Regions from separate parts of the Streptomyces sp. NPDC127190 genome, predicted to be linked through region 3. Evidence: riboswitches for the same ligand, from Rfam matches in the RefSeq annotation. Region 3 holds a riboswitch; each other region holds the start of a gene.
The links. A riboswitch is a leader RNA that binds a small molecule or an ion and turns the genes downstream of it on or off. The one in region 3 is predicted to bind cobalamin.
Positions count from the first base shown of each region.

Region 1: it holds a riboswitch for cobalamin, as region 3 does, so the genes downstream of both, ACFVIU_RS09595 (HoxN/HupN/NixA family nickel/cobalt transporter) here and ACFVIU_RS16715 (cobalamin biosynthesis protein) in region 3, are expected to answer to the same signal.
Region 2: it holds a riboswitch for cobalamin, as region 3 does, so the genes downstream of both, ACFVIU_RS25200 (prenyltransferase/squalene oxidase repeat-containing protein) here and ACFVIU_RS16715 (cobalamin biosynthesis protein) in region 3, are expected to answer to the same signal.

Region 1 is NZ_JBHXVE010000004.1:327,793-332,272, reverse strand. It holds gene ACFVIU_RS09605 (glycoside hydrolase family 13 protein) at 1-1,398, opposite strand, end outside; gene ACFVIU_RS09600 (ArsR/SmtB family transcription factor) at 1,494-1,844, opposite strand; cobalamin riboswitch at 1,923-2,107, shown strand; gene ACFVIU_RS09595 (HoxN/HupN/NixA family nickel/cobalt transporter) at 2,132-3,244, shown strand; gene ACFVIU_RS09590 (nucleoside hydrolase) at 3,265-4,230, opposite strand; partial or broken gene thrS (threonine--tRNA ligase) at 4,269-4,480, opposite strand, start outside.
Region 2 is NZ_JBHXVE010000017.1:135,691-140,170, reverse strand. It holds gene ACFVIU_RS25205 (SCO2322 family protein) at 187-837, opposite strand; gene ACFVIU_RS25200 (prenyltransferase/squalene oxidase repeat-containing protein) at 834-2,054, opposite strand; cobalamin riboswitch at 2,165-2,298, opposite strand; gene ACFVIU_RS25195 (hypothetical protein) at 2,459-3,400, opposite strand; gene ACFVIU_RS25190 (helix-turn-helix domain-containing protein) at 3,741-4,460, shown strand.
Region 3 is NZ_JBHXVE010000009.1:183,870-188,349, forward strand. It holds gene ACFVIU_RS16710 (cobyric acid synthase) at 1-899, opposite strand, end outside; gene ACFVIU_RS16715 (cobalamin biosynthesis protein) at 896-1,840, opposite strand; cobalamin riboswitch at 1,956-2,099, opposite strand; gene ACFVIU_RS16720 (hypothetical protein) at 2,246-2,473, opposite strand; gene ACFVIU_RS16725 (anion permease) at 2,515-3,765, opposite strand; gene ACFVIU_RS16730 (lysozyme) at 3,919-4,480, opposite strand, start outside.

The DNA.
Region 1 (4,480 bases), on a different contig from region 3:
CTGTGCCTCGACGGCGTACGACGCGAAGGACGGCGGCTGCGGCAGCCAGCCGGCGCCCGGCCCGAAGCCGTACGAGGGTCCGGTCGTCGTCCACGGCAGCGGCACCCGGCAGCCGTCGCGGCCCTTGCGGACATGGCCGGTCTGCTCCCAGATCGGGTCCTGGAGCACCTCGGCGGGCAGCTCGGCGACCTCCGGCAGGCCCAGTTCCTCGCCCTGGTAGAGGTAGGCCGCACCGGGCAGCGCCAGCATCAGCAGGGTCGCGGCGCGGGCCCGGCGCAGTCCGGCCGCCGGGTCGATCGCGGGCGCGGTGCCGCCGGACAGCAGCCAGGCGCCGGGGTCGGTGCCGGGCGGCAGCATGAGCCGGGAGGCGTGCCGGACCACGTCGTGGTTGGAGAGCACCCAGGTGGCGGCGGCCCCGGCCGCGCGGGCGGTGGCCAGCTCCTCGGTGATCACCCGGCGCAGCTCCCCGGCGTCCCACCGGGCCTCCAGGTACTCGAAGTTGAAGGCCTGGCCCAGCTCGTCCGGGCGCGCGTACCGGGCCCGGCGGGCGCCCGGCACCCAGGCCTCGGCGACGGCACAGCGCGGCGGGTGGTAGGCGTCGAAGACCTTGCGCCAGTCGCGGTAGATCTCGTGCACCTCGTCCCGGTCCCAGTAGGGGTGGGTGCCCGGCTCCACCCGCAGCAGGGCCTCCTCGCCGGTCGCGCCGATACCGCCGATGTCCCGCAGCGGTTCGGAGAGGTCCTTGGCGAGGCCGTGGGCGACGTCGACGCGGAAGCCGTCGACGCCCCGGTCGGCCCAGAACCGCAGGGTGGCCCGGAAGTCGGCGCGTACGTCCTCGTGCTCCCAGTTCAGATCGGGCTGCTCTGCGGCGAAGAGGTGCAGGTACCAGGCGCCGTCGGGCACCCGCCGCCAGGCGCTGCCGCCGAACACGGACTGCCAGTCGGAGGGCGGCAGTTCGCCGCGCTCGCCCCGGCCGGGCCGGAAGACGTACCGGTCGCGGGCCGGTGAGCCGGGCCCGGCCCGCAGCGCCTCCTGGAACCAGGGATGCAGATGCGAGGTGTGGTTCGGCACGATGTCCACGACGACCTTCAGCCCGAGCCGGTGCGCCTTCGCGACCAGGGCGTCGAAGTCGTCCAGGGTGCCGAGCCGGGGGTCGACGTCCCGGTGGTCGGCGACGTCGTAGCCGCCGTCGGCGAGTTCGGAGGGGTAGAAGGGGCTGAGCCACAGGGCGTCCGCGCCCAGCTCGGCGAGATGCTCCAGGCGCTCGGTGATGCCGCGCAGATCACCGAGGCCGTCACCGTCGGCGTCGGTGAAGCTGCGCGGATAGACCTGGTAGATGACGGCCTGCCGCCACCAGTCGGGGTTCCGGGAGGAGAGGTCCGGCGAGGACTCTGCCATACGGGCCATACGGGCTCCCTTTCGGAAGGACGACAGGAGAGAGCCTGTCCACATTGCCCGGAAAAGCAACCTTCAGCGGCGAGGTGCGCCGCGTTTCACTCCCCGCAGTGCTCCAACAAGCCCCGCACCCGCTGGTCCACCACCCGGTAGCGGACCACCCGCCCCTCCTTCTCCCCCGCCACCACGCCCGCCGCACGCAGCAGCCGCAGCGCCTGGGAGACCGCCGGGTCGTTCATGCCCGTGGCGACGGCCAGGTCCGAGACGGCGAGCGGCCCGGTGTGGTGCAGGGCCAGCAGCAGGGCGAGCCGGTTGGGATCGGCGAGCAGCGAGAAGCGGTCGGCCCAGGCGCGCAGACGGCCCGCGTCGCCGATGGCGGCGATCGCGTCGCACACCCGGTGGCCGTCGATGGTGCGACGGTCGGCGCGGTCGGCAGGCACGAGATGCATGCCCACATCCTCGCAGGCCGGTATGTGATCTTGAATACCTGCCCGGTTGTGCAGCTATGCAGGAGATGGTCGGGCCCCCTACGGTGGGCGGGCCGTGGTGCTCGGGAAGTCGATGAGAGATCGACGCGGCCCTCGCCACTGTGATCGGGGAGTTCCCGTCCCGTCCGGCATCCGCCGGGCCACTGGTCGTACGACCGGGAAGGCAGGGGCGACGAACGCACGACCCGTAAGCCAGGAGACCGGCCACGGCACTGATGAAGGATCCACGAGGTGCTGGAGCTGACCGTATGAACCTGCCCGGAACCACCCTGCCCGCGTCCGACAAGGCGGCCTTCCGCTGGCAGCGCGAGGACACGGTCAGGACGGCCGGACTGCTCGCGGTGATCGTCGCCCTGCACGTCGTCGCCTTCGGCATCCTCTTCCTGCTCGTCGCCCCCGGGCACTACAAGGTGGGCCGGGACGTCTTCGGCGTCGGTCTCGGCATCACCGCCTACACCCTCGGCATGCGGCACGCCTTCGACGCCGACCACATCGCCGCGATCGACAACACCACCCGCAAGCTGATGGCCGACGGCAAGCGGCCGGTGTCGGTGGGCTTCTGGTTCGCCCTCGGCCACTCCAGCGTGGTGGTGCTGCTGGCGCTGCTCATCGCCGGCGGCACCCGGTTGGCGGGCACGGTGACCAGCGAGAAGTCCACCACCCACCAGGTGCTCGGCTTCATGGGTACGACGGTCGCCGGCGCCTTCCTCTACCTGATCGCGGCCCTCAACCTGGTCGCCCTGCTGGGCATCCTGCGGGTCTTCCGGTCGATGCGCGCGGGCACCTTCGACGAGCGGGAGCTGGAACGGCAGCTGGACTCGCGCGGGTTCATGAACCGCTTCCTCGGCCGGCTGACCAGGTCCGTCTCCCGCCCCGGCCAGATGTACCCGGTGGGCTTCCTGTTCGGCCTCGGCTTCGAGACGGCCACCGAGGTCACGCTGATGGTGATGGCGGGCTCGGGCGCGGCCGCGGGCCTGCCCTGGTACGCGATCCTGTGCCTGCCGCTGCTCTTCACCGCCGGGATGTGCCTGTTCGACACGCTCGACGGCACGTTCATGAACTTCGCCTACCAGTGGGCGTTCTCGCACCCGGTCCGCAAGGTGTTCTACAACCTCACCATCACCGGGCTGTCCATCGCCGTCGCCTTCTTCATCGGCACGATCGAGCTGGTGGGCGTGGTCCACGACAAGCTGGACCTGCGCGACTCCGTCACCGGCTGGATCGCCGGGGTGAACCTGGACAGCGCCGGTTACGTCATCGTCGGCCTGTTCGTGGTGGTGTGGGCGGCGGCGCTGGCGTACTGGAGGTTCGCGCGGGTGGAGGAACGCTGGACGGCGCGCGCCTCCACCCTGTCCGACTAGGGCCCTCTTAAAAGGACGCCCTAGCGTTCGACCGTCTCCAGGTACAGCTTCACGAACCGGTCCACGTCGACGTCCAACGCCACGTCCACCAGGGCCTGTTCGCGGGCCTCACCGTGGATCTCGGACTCGCCCGGCCGGGGCCGGCGGTCCACGATGGTCTGGCCGCGGCCCGGGCCGGGGGCCAGGGAGACCTCCACCGGGAGGCGGCGGGTGACGATGCCCTGCGGGTCGGCGACCGCGCACACCGCGCCCGCGTCGCCGAGGCCGCCCGCCTCCTCCGCCTCCGGCTCCTCGCCCTGCGTGGTCGGCCGGTGCGCGAGCAGCTCGCCGGCCAGCCGGGTGCCGGGCTCGCTGCTGGCGCGCAGCCGGTGCACGTCCGGGGTGTCCACCACCACCCGCATGAAGACGTCCAGGCCGTACATGGTGATCGGTACCCCGGCGGTGAGCAGGATCGCCGCCGCCTCCGGGTCGTGCCAGACGTTGAACTCGGCGACCGGTGTGGCGTTCCCGGTGGCGACCGCCCCGCCCATGAACACGATCCGCTCGATGTTGCGGGTCACCTCGGGGTGGGTGCGCAGCAGCAGGGCGATGTTGGTGAGCGGCGCGGTGGGGATCAGGGTGACCGGGCGCGGGGAGGCCAGGATCTCCCGGCGCAGCAGCGTGATCGCGTCCACGTCGGCGGCGGTGCGGGACGGCGCGGGCAGGCCGAGGTCGCCCATGCCGTCGGCGCCGTGCACATGCTGCGCCGGCCGGGCGGGCTCCAGCAGCGGGCGCTCGGCACCCCGGCCCACCGGGATGTCCGGGGCGCCCGCCTGCTCCAGCACGGTGAGGGTGTTGCGGACCACGCCGTCGACGTCGGTGTTCCCGGCGACACAGGTCACCGCCCGCAGGTCCAGTCCCGGGTGGCGGACGGCGAACAGCAGGGCCAGGGCGTCGTCCACGCCGGTGTCGCAGTCGATGATCACGGGGATGGGCTGACCGGTCACAGCTGACTCCTTCGTCGTACCGACGTTCAAACCCTAGATCAGGTCCACAGCTCCGCGCCGCGCGCACGCACCCGCTCGCCGATCCGCCGCAGCAGCTCCGGCACCGGCAGCTCGCCCGGGCGCCGTCCGTCCCGCAGCCGTACGGCCGCCAGCCCGGCGTCCGCCTCCCGCGCGCCGATCACCGCCTGGTACGGCACCAGGCGCGCCGCCCGGATCCGGGCGCCCAGGGTGCCCTGCTCGGGCCCGGCCA
Region 2 (4,480 bases), on a different contig from region 3:
GCCAACTCCGATCCACCGTCAGCCGGCGACAGCCCACGCCCGGCCGGCGACGGCTCCTGCTTGGCCACCCACGGTGCACGGTCGGCCGGTGACAGTCCCCGGTCAGCCGCCCCCGATCCACGGCCGGCCGGCGAAAATCCCCGGTCAGCCGCCCCCGATCCCCGCTCGGCCGGCGACGGCTCCCGCTCAGCCGGAGGCATTTCGCCGCCGCTTCGCCTGCCAGGCCGCCGCGGCCGCCAGCAGGGCCACGGCGCCCGCGCCGATCGGCAGCCCCAGCGAAGGGCCGCCCCCGCCCGCGGGGCTGCTCTTCGCGCCGCCGCTGCTGTGGTCCGTGGACACCGCCTCCCCGCAGCCCTTGCGCGGGTACCCGTCGATCGCGCACAACAAGGCGTTGGTGTCGTACCGCAGCGGCTTGGCCACACTCGCCAGCGCTTCCGCGGCCGAGGCGTCGCCGGACACCCGCGCGCAGGCCGTGCGGCGGGCCGGCGGCGTCTCGCCGGAGGGCGCGTCCGCCGGGGTGCCGAAGTCGAGGACCAGGGCCACCCGCTTGGTGCCCGGCCGCGCCGGTACGGCGGCGCAGACGGTGTGGAAGTCCGCCGTACCGCGTGGCCTGCTCGCGTCGGCGGAGTCCGCGCTCACCGCGAAGCGGAAGCCCAGGACGGCGCCGTCGTCGGGGCGGGCGGTCGAGGGGCCCTGGGTGGCGTAGGTCCAGGTGCCGTCGGTGCGTTCCCAGAAGGACCAGTAGCGGTAGCCGGTTGCCCGCGCCTCGCCCGTCGCCCCGAGCAGCAGGGCGAGCGCGGCGAGCAGCGCGGGCGCGGTACGGCGGACGACGCTCACGGCTGCCGCTTCTTCCGGCCGCTGAGCAGGAAGCCGACCCCGATGCCCGCGACGAGGCAGACGCCGACGAACCACCAGACGCCGAACGTCGAGTTGTCGTCGGACTTCTTCTTCTCCTGCTGCTCGGCGGACATGTGGGGAGCTGGGCCGAGGGTGTTGAGGGAGTGCACCAGGCTGGTGCCGCCGAAGTCGCCCGGCTGTGCGCCGACCGCGTGCGCGGCGAGGATCAGCTCGGCGTACGCGGCCGGGCCGCTCTGCGCCGCCCAGGGGGAGGCGTGCTTCTCCAGCCAGCCGTACGCCTTCTTCGCCTGCTCGACCCGGCCGTCCGCGGCGAGCGCGACGACCGCGTCCGCCGTGTTGCCGAAGTCCGGCTGGTCCGTGGCGCCGGGCAGCGTGGACATGAGGTGGCCGGTCTTGGCGAGGGCCGAGGCCAGATAGGCGCCGCCGTTGTCCGCGATCTGGGCGGGCGTGGGGTGGCCGCCCTTGGTGCACGTGTCGTGCGCCGGGGGCTTGCCGGCCTGCGCGACGAAGCCCTTGCCGAGCGCGCCCAGCACGCCGGCGGCCGTCGCGTCGGCGTTGGCGACCAGTTTGCCCTTCTTGTCCGGCTGGTAAGCGAGGGCGCCGCCGCCGTCCTGGTCGCACGGGACGGACCAGGCGGCCAGGGCGTCGTAGGGGGACTTGCCGGAGGTGCGGACGTCCGCGGGGTCGGTGCCGTTCGCGGACAGCGCGCCGATGACGACGGAGGTGGAGTTGGCGTCGCCGGTGCCGCCGGGGTAGAGGCCCCAGCTTCCGTCCTTGTTCTGCACGGACTTCAGCCAGTGCACCGCCTTCTCGACCGCGCCGCCGTGCCCGCCGACCGCCTGGAGGGCCTGTACGGCGGCGGCCGTGCTGTTGGTGTCGACGGTGACCTTGCTGTCGCAGGCCCGCGCCGGGTCGGCGCGGAAGGCGGCGAACGCGCCGTTGGCGCACTGCTGTCCGGCGAGCCAGTCCACGGCCGCGGGGGCGGGCCGGTAGCCGAGGGTGCGCTGGGCGATCAGGGTGAGCGACTGGCGCCACACCCCGTCGTAGGTCGGGTCGGTGGTGCCGTACAGGCCGGAGGGGATCGCGGCTTTGGGGGAGGGAGAAGAGGCCGGGGGCCGGCCGGCTGCCGTGGCGGGTGCGGCGGCGGCCAGCACGCCTATGGCGGCCAGGGCCGCTGCGCTGCGGCGGACGTTCATGATCGGCGACTGCCTCTCCTGCGGGGAGCCGGGCAGCGCGCGGGAAGGCCCCGGGCGGCTCGGCTCCGTAGACCTCGACGGTGCCGTGCGCGGCGGGCCGCCACGCACGTGAGCCGGTCAACGTCCCGCACGGGTGCTCCGGCTCACCACCCGGAAGAACAAGGGTGGCTGACGGTTGCGGGTCAGCGCCGGAATTGCACCGGCTTCCTCCCGTACGGGCGTGATGACGACCCAGCCACTGTACCGGCAGCTCTCCGCGCGCCGAGGGGCGGCCGTGCCCGTACCGGGTCGGGCCGCGCGCCGAGGGGGCCGTGCCCTGTACCGGGTCGGGCCGCGCGCCGAGGGGCGGCCGTGCCCCGTACCGGGTCGGGCCGCGCGCCGAGGGGGCCGTGCCCCGTACCGGCTCAGGCCGCGCGCGGCTCCCACGGTGCGTCGGACAGGGCCGGTCGCGGGTGGGAGCGGGTCAGGTGGTCGAGGGCGCGCTCGCACTCCGTGGTGTCCTCGCCCGTGACCACCCAGTGCGCGGGCCGGCCGGCGGGCGGGGCGGGGCGGGCGAACTGGACGGCGGCGGCCCGCTGGCGGGTCGGCGACACGTCCGGGAGGCCGCCGGTGGCCAGCGTCGCCGCGGCGCCCGCGAGGTCGACCCCGGTGGCCTCCTCCACCAGCAGCGGTACCAGGTCCCCCGGCAGACAGGGGGTGACCCCGGTGACCCGCGGACCGCGGGAGGTCAGCCGCAGGCCGACATGGGCGACGGTGTGGGCCAGCCGGAGGGCGCGGGCGGCGCGTTCGACGGTCTGGCGGAGGAACCGGTTGTGCAGCAGCGGGTCATGGGCGTGCACCGAGTGCCGCAGCGCGCCCTCGGCGGGCGGCGGCGCCGGGGTCGTACGGACGAGTGCGGTGATGCGGACCTCGTCGTCGAGGACCACGGCCACGGCGGACACCAGCGGCCCTTCTGCGTCCTCCGCGTCCTCCACGGCTGCCGGTACCACCCGGTGCCGGGCGAGCAGGGTCCGTACCGCCGAGGGATCGGCGCAGGTCGCGGCCGTCGTGTACGGCAGGCCCGGCAGTCCGAGCCAGGCGGCGATCCGCGCGGTGCTGCGGACGTACCGCCCGGACCAGGTCAGGACGCCGCCGACCCGGTGCCGGGCCGTGTACCGCAGGACCGCCTCGGCCGTCTCCGCCTCCCGGCCCGGATCGGCGGCGACATGGCCGGCCAGGTACGGCCGCGCCCAGGCGGGCGGCGCGGGCGCGACCAGCACCACCGGGCGGCCGGCGGCGATCCGGGCCAGCGGGAACTCGCCGTACGCGGCCCGGCCGGCCCCGAGCAGAAGGACGGGCTGCGTCATCGACGCCTCACCTTCATGCAGAGAGAGGTTCACCAAACGTGTGCACGACGGCCAGGCGTAAGGGAGTCCATGGCAGTCGCGTGGAGAAGGGGGTCAGGCTTCTCGTGCGAGGCGAACAGGGCGCCCCGGATGCCGCTCCCCCATAGGCGGCACCCGGGACGGGTCTGTCGGATCTTGCTCTCTGTGCCGTGATCCTCACCCATCGCACCCCGAACTGTCAACGATTGCTGCCTAATTCCGCAGGGGCTCTTGTCACATCTGGCCGGGGAACCGACGACCCGGTAACCTCGTCGGGCCAGTCACCGAGCACGACACCACGACAGGCCCAGGGGGGATTCCGGTGAGTGACGCCTATGCCGAGCTGGCCGAAGCCCTGCACCGGCTCGGCGAGTTGACCGGACGGCCGCCGGGGCGGCTGCCGGAGGTCCTCGACGTGGCCGACCTGTCCCATCGCACCGGCATTCCCGTCGCCACCGTCGTGGAGCTCCTCTCCGGCGGCCGGGCACCGGAGACGGGGCTGGCCGAGCGGGTGCGCCAGCGGCTGGACTTTATACGCGAGACCCGGCGCCGGCCGGACGGCAAGCGGTACTCACTGGACGAGCTGGCCCGGATCGCCGGGACCAGCCGGCAGTGGCTGAGCGAGTGGCGCAAGAGCGGCATGCCGAGCCTGGAGCACACCGACCGGCTGCGCCGCTTCTTCGGCCTGCCCGCCGGCTACTTCACCGCCGACGAACCCGAGGCGCTGCACGAGGCGTTGCAGCCGGTGGTGCAGAGCCTGGAGGCCGAGGCGGACCCGCTGCTGCGGCTGCGCGAGAGCGGACTGGTCCGGCTCGCCGCGCGGGCCCCGCAGATGAACGCCCGCCAGCTCGCCACCCTCGCCGATCTGGCCGAGATGATCATCTCCTCCGAGCGGGCCCCCGAGCGCGCCGCCACGGGAGCGACGGCGGGAGCGACCGCGGGAGCGACCGCCGCGGGCGCGCCGGCCGGGCGCGCGACCGCCCCGCGGGCGACCGCCGCGGGGGCGTCGGCCGGCCGGGCGGGGGACGCCGGGAGTGCCTGAACCGACGTCCTGGAGAGCCC
Region 3 (4,480 bases):
GCGTCGGCCAGCTCCTCGGGGCGGTCCACGAACCGCACCACCACACCCGGTTCGGCGGCCAGCGCGTCCACGTCGGTGAAGTTGGACATCAGCGGGATCGCGCACACGGCGACCCGCAGCACGTCCGCGCCGACCGGGGGAGTGACGGTGGACTCGCGGACCGTGCCCCGCAGGGACACCCGCAGCCCGTCCTCCTCGTCGATGCCGAGCCCGTGCCGGAAGGGCAGCACGCCGTACGTGCGCCGCCCGGTGAGGCCGTGCAGCATGTCCAGGCCGGGCTCCAGCAGGGAGACGTCCCCGCGGAACTTGTTGACCAGGAACCCGGCGACCAGCTCCTGGTCCTCGGGGGACAGCAGGGCGACCGTGCCGAAGAAGGAGGCGAAGACGCCCCCGCGGTCGATGTCCCCGACCACCAGCACGGGCAGCCGCGCGTTGCGGGCGATGCCCATGTTCACGATGTCGGTCCGGCGCAGGTTGATCTCCGCCGGGCTGCCCGCCCCCTCACAGATCACCGCGTCATACGTGCCCCGCAACTCGGCCAGGCAGTCCAGCACCGTGCCGAGCAGCTTCTGCTGCCGGCCGCCGTGGTAGCCGCGGGCGCTCAGTTCGCCGACGGGCTTGCCCATCAGCACCACCTGGCTGCTCTGTTCGCCGCCCGGCTTCAGCAGCACCGGGTTCATCAGCGCGGTCGGTTCGGTCCGGCAGGCCTGGGCCTGCATGGCCTGGGCCCGTCCGATCTCCGCGCCCTCCCGGGTGACGAAGGAGTTGAGGGACATGTTCTGCGCCTTGAACGGCGCGACCTTCACGCCCTGGCGCACCAGCCACCGGCAGATTCCGGCCGTCACGACGCTCTTGCCCGCGTCGGAGGTGGTGCCGGCGACGAGGAGACCACCGTTCACTTCCCGCGTCCCTTCGCGATCAGGCGCGCGGCGGCCGTGACGCCGAGCGCGAGGAGGCCGACCCGGCGGGAGAGCCGTACGGCCCGGTCGATGTCGGTGACCCGGACCGCCCGTCCCGCGCCGCCGTTGAGCACGGGCCGGTGCTCGACCCGGCCGCCGTAGGAGAGGGTGCCGCCCAGCCGGACCCCGAGGGCGCCCGCGAAGGACGCCTCCACCGGGCCCGCGTTGGGGCTCGGGTGGCGGTGGGCGTCGGCCCGCCAGGCGCGCAGGGCACCGCGCGGATCGGGTCCGGCCGCGGCGGCGAGTACGGCGGTCAGCCGGGCGCCGGGCCAGCCGGCCACGTCGTCGAGGCGGGCGGAGGCCCAGCCGAAGCGCCGGTACCGGGGCGACGTGTGACCGACCATCGCGTCGAGGGTGTTGACCGCCCGGAACCCGAGCAGCCCGGGCACGCCGGCCACGGCGCCCCAGACCAGGGCGCCCACGACGGCGTCGGAGGTGTTCTCGGCGACCGACTCGACCACGGCCCGGGCTATCCCGTCGGCGTCCAGCGCCTGCGGGTCCCGGCCGCACAGGTGCGGCAGCCGCGCGCGGGCCGCCTCGACGTCGCCGCGCTCCAGGGCGCGCCCGATGGTGCGGGCTTCCCGGGCGAGCGAGGTGCCGCCGACGACCGACCAGGTGGCGGCGGCGGTCAGTGCGACGGAGAGGGCGCGGGAGGGGCGTACGGCGCGTGCGGCCGCCGTGCCGAGGGCGACGGCGCCACCGGCGCACACGACGGTGTGCAGGGCGCCCCAGCCGCGGTGGTCGTGCCACAACGCGCCTTCCACGGCCGCGGCGGCCCGTCCGAACGCGGCGACCGGATGGCCGCGGCGCGGATCGCCGAGGAGCAGGTCCCCGAGAAGGCCGGCGGCGGCGCCGTACGCGTAGCTGCGATCGGCACCCATCGGCTCAGCCGGCCGTCGGATCGGCAGCGGCCCCGGTACGGGTCCTGGTGCTCGGCCTTGTCCATCGGCAGCCCGGCATGGCGATCTATGTCCTCACTCAGGGTGTCCGCGCCCTGGTTCGACGAGATTCGGCGGTGAGAGTTCCTGGCTCCCGGGGTGTTCTTCCCCGGTGACAGTGGCGGGACCGCGCCGGATTCGCACCGGCTTCCTCTTCTGCCGCCGTACTTGGCCCGGGCAGTCCACCACGCGCCCGGAACGGCCGTCAACTCGCTGTTGACCTGCATGGGGAGAGTGTGCCGATCCCCACATTGGGGGGTGGGAGGGGAGCGGGAGACACGGCGGGAGAGGGCATGAAAAAGGCTCCCCTCCGCGGTGCGGGGAGGGGAGCCTTCGGAAGGTCCGCGGTCAGGCCTTGGCGACGATCAGGTAGATCCCGTACGCCACCGCCGCCGCGCAGGCCGCGAAGCTCAGGTAGGCGCCGGTGACGGCGAGGGCGGCGGAGTCGCCCTGCGCGGTGGCCCGCTCGCGGTGGGCCAGGCCCTTGATGCCGAGGCTGAACAGGGCCACCAGGCCCACGGTGACCACGAGGCTGACGCCGAAGACGGAGCCGATGGCCGCCCAGTCGATCTTCATGGGGTTGCTTCCTTCGGTAACCGGTAACCGGGGTGACCGGGTCAGACGGTGGCGGCCGGCGGAACCGCCGGGGCGACCGGGGTGGGCTCGGCGGCGGGGGACGCGATGGTGGCCGTCAGGTCCTCGGTGATCTGGCCCGCCGGGGGCGGGGTCACGGCGGCGATGGCGGTGGTCACCACGCCGGCCGGCTCACCGGTCTCCTCGACCACGTTGGTGTGGTCGACGACCTCGCGGCGGGAGATCTTCCAGATGGCGGCGCTCGAGGCGACCAGGAAGACGGCGACGGCGGCGGTGCCCCAGTCGCCCAGCTCCGTGACGGCCTCGGCACCCGCGCCGACCAGCGCGGCGGCCGGCAGGGTCAGCACCCAGGCCACGGCCATCCGGGTCGCGGTGGACCAGCGGACCACTCCGCCCTTGCGGCCGAGGCCCGCGCCCATCACCGAGCCGGAGACGACATGCGTGGTGGAGAGGGAGAAGCCGAGGTGCGAGGAGGTCAGGATGGCGGTGGCGGCGCTGGTCTGCGCGGCGAAGCCCTGGCGCGGCTCCAGCTCGGTCAGGCCCGTGCCCATGGTGCGGATGATGCGCCAGCCGCCGATGTAGGTGCCGAGCGCGATGGCCAGGCCCGCGGAGAGGATCACCCAGACCGGCGGGTTGGAGCCGGGGGCGAGGGAGCCGCCCGCGACCAGCGCGAGGGTGATGACGCCCATGGTCTTCTGCGCGTCGTTGGTGCCGTGGGCGAGGGAGACCAGACCGGCGGAGGCGATCTGGCCGGCGCGGTAGCCCTTGCGGGTGGCCTGGCTGTCGCCGCCGCCGACGCCGTAGGAGAAGCGGGTCGCCAGCATCGAGGCGAGGCCCGCCACGACCGGGGCGGCGACCGCCGGGAGGATCACCTTGGTGACCAGGACGTCACCGTGCACGGCGCCGAAGCCCGCGGAGGCCACGGCGGCACCGATCAGGCCGCCCATCAGGGCGTGCGAGGAGCTGGAGGGGAGGCCCACCAGCCAGGTCAGCAGGTTCCAGAGGATCGCGCCGACCAGGGCGGCGAAGATGACCTCGGGACGGATGCCGGTCTCGTCGACGAGACCCTTGGAGATCGTGTTGGCGACCTCCACCGAGAGAAAGGCGCCGGCCAGGTTGAGGACGGCGGACATGGTCACCGCGAGCTTGGGCTTGAGTGCGCCTGTCGAGATGGTCGTGGCCATCGCGTTCGCGGTGTCGTGGAAACCGTTCGTGAAATCGAACGCGAGAGCGGTTACCACCACAATCGCGAGGATCAGCGAGAAGCTTTCCATTTACCCAGGCAATCGTTCGAGGTCGTTGGCTGGATGAACGTAGGCAACCTGGGTGAACGGAAGATGAACTGAGACGGGCCTGACGGTGTCCTGATCGAGGGAGTGGGGTCCCGTTTGCCGCCTTCGACCCCGCTCACCCCAGTCGCCCCTTGGCTACCAGCCCCGGGCGAAGGAACGCAGCCGGGCCGCCGAGCCGTGAAAGAGATTCTGGTCACCCGGCAGCCCGCCCCGGGTGCCGTACTGCCAGAACGTCCAGTCCTGCCAGCCGCCGGGCAGTTCCCCCGGCCCCGAGCTGCCGTGCCGGGCGATCCACAGCGGGTGCCGCGCGGCGAAGGCGTCGCTGTCGCCGGTGCACATCCGCCACCACTCGGCGGTCGTGTAGATCACCGGGGGGCGGCCGGTCTCCTGCTCGACCTCGTCGCTGAACGACCGGATCCAGTGCACCATCCTCCGGTTGCTCAGCCCGTAGCACGGATGCCTGTGGTCGTACGGGTTGTATTCGATGTCGAGCGCGGGCGGCAGGGTCCGGCCGTCGGCCCGCCAGTCGCCGCCGTGGTGCACGAAGAACTCGGCCTGCCGGGCGCCGGAGGACCGGTCCGGCCGGGCGAAGTGGTACGCGCCGCGCACCAGGCCCGAGCGGTACGCACCGTCGTACTGCTCGGCGAAGTAGGGGTTGCGGTAGCCGGTGGACTCGGTCGCCTTCACGTAGACGAAC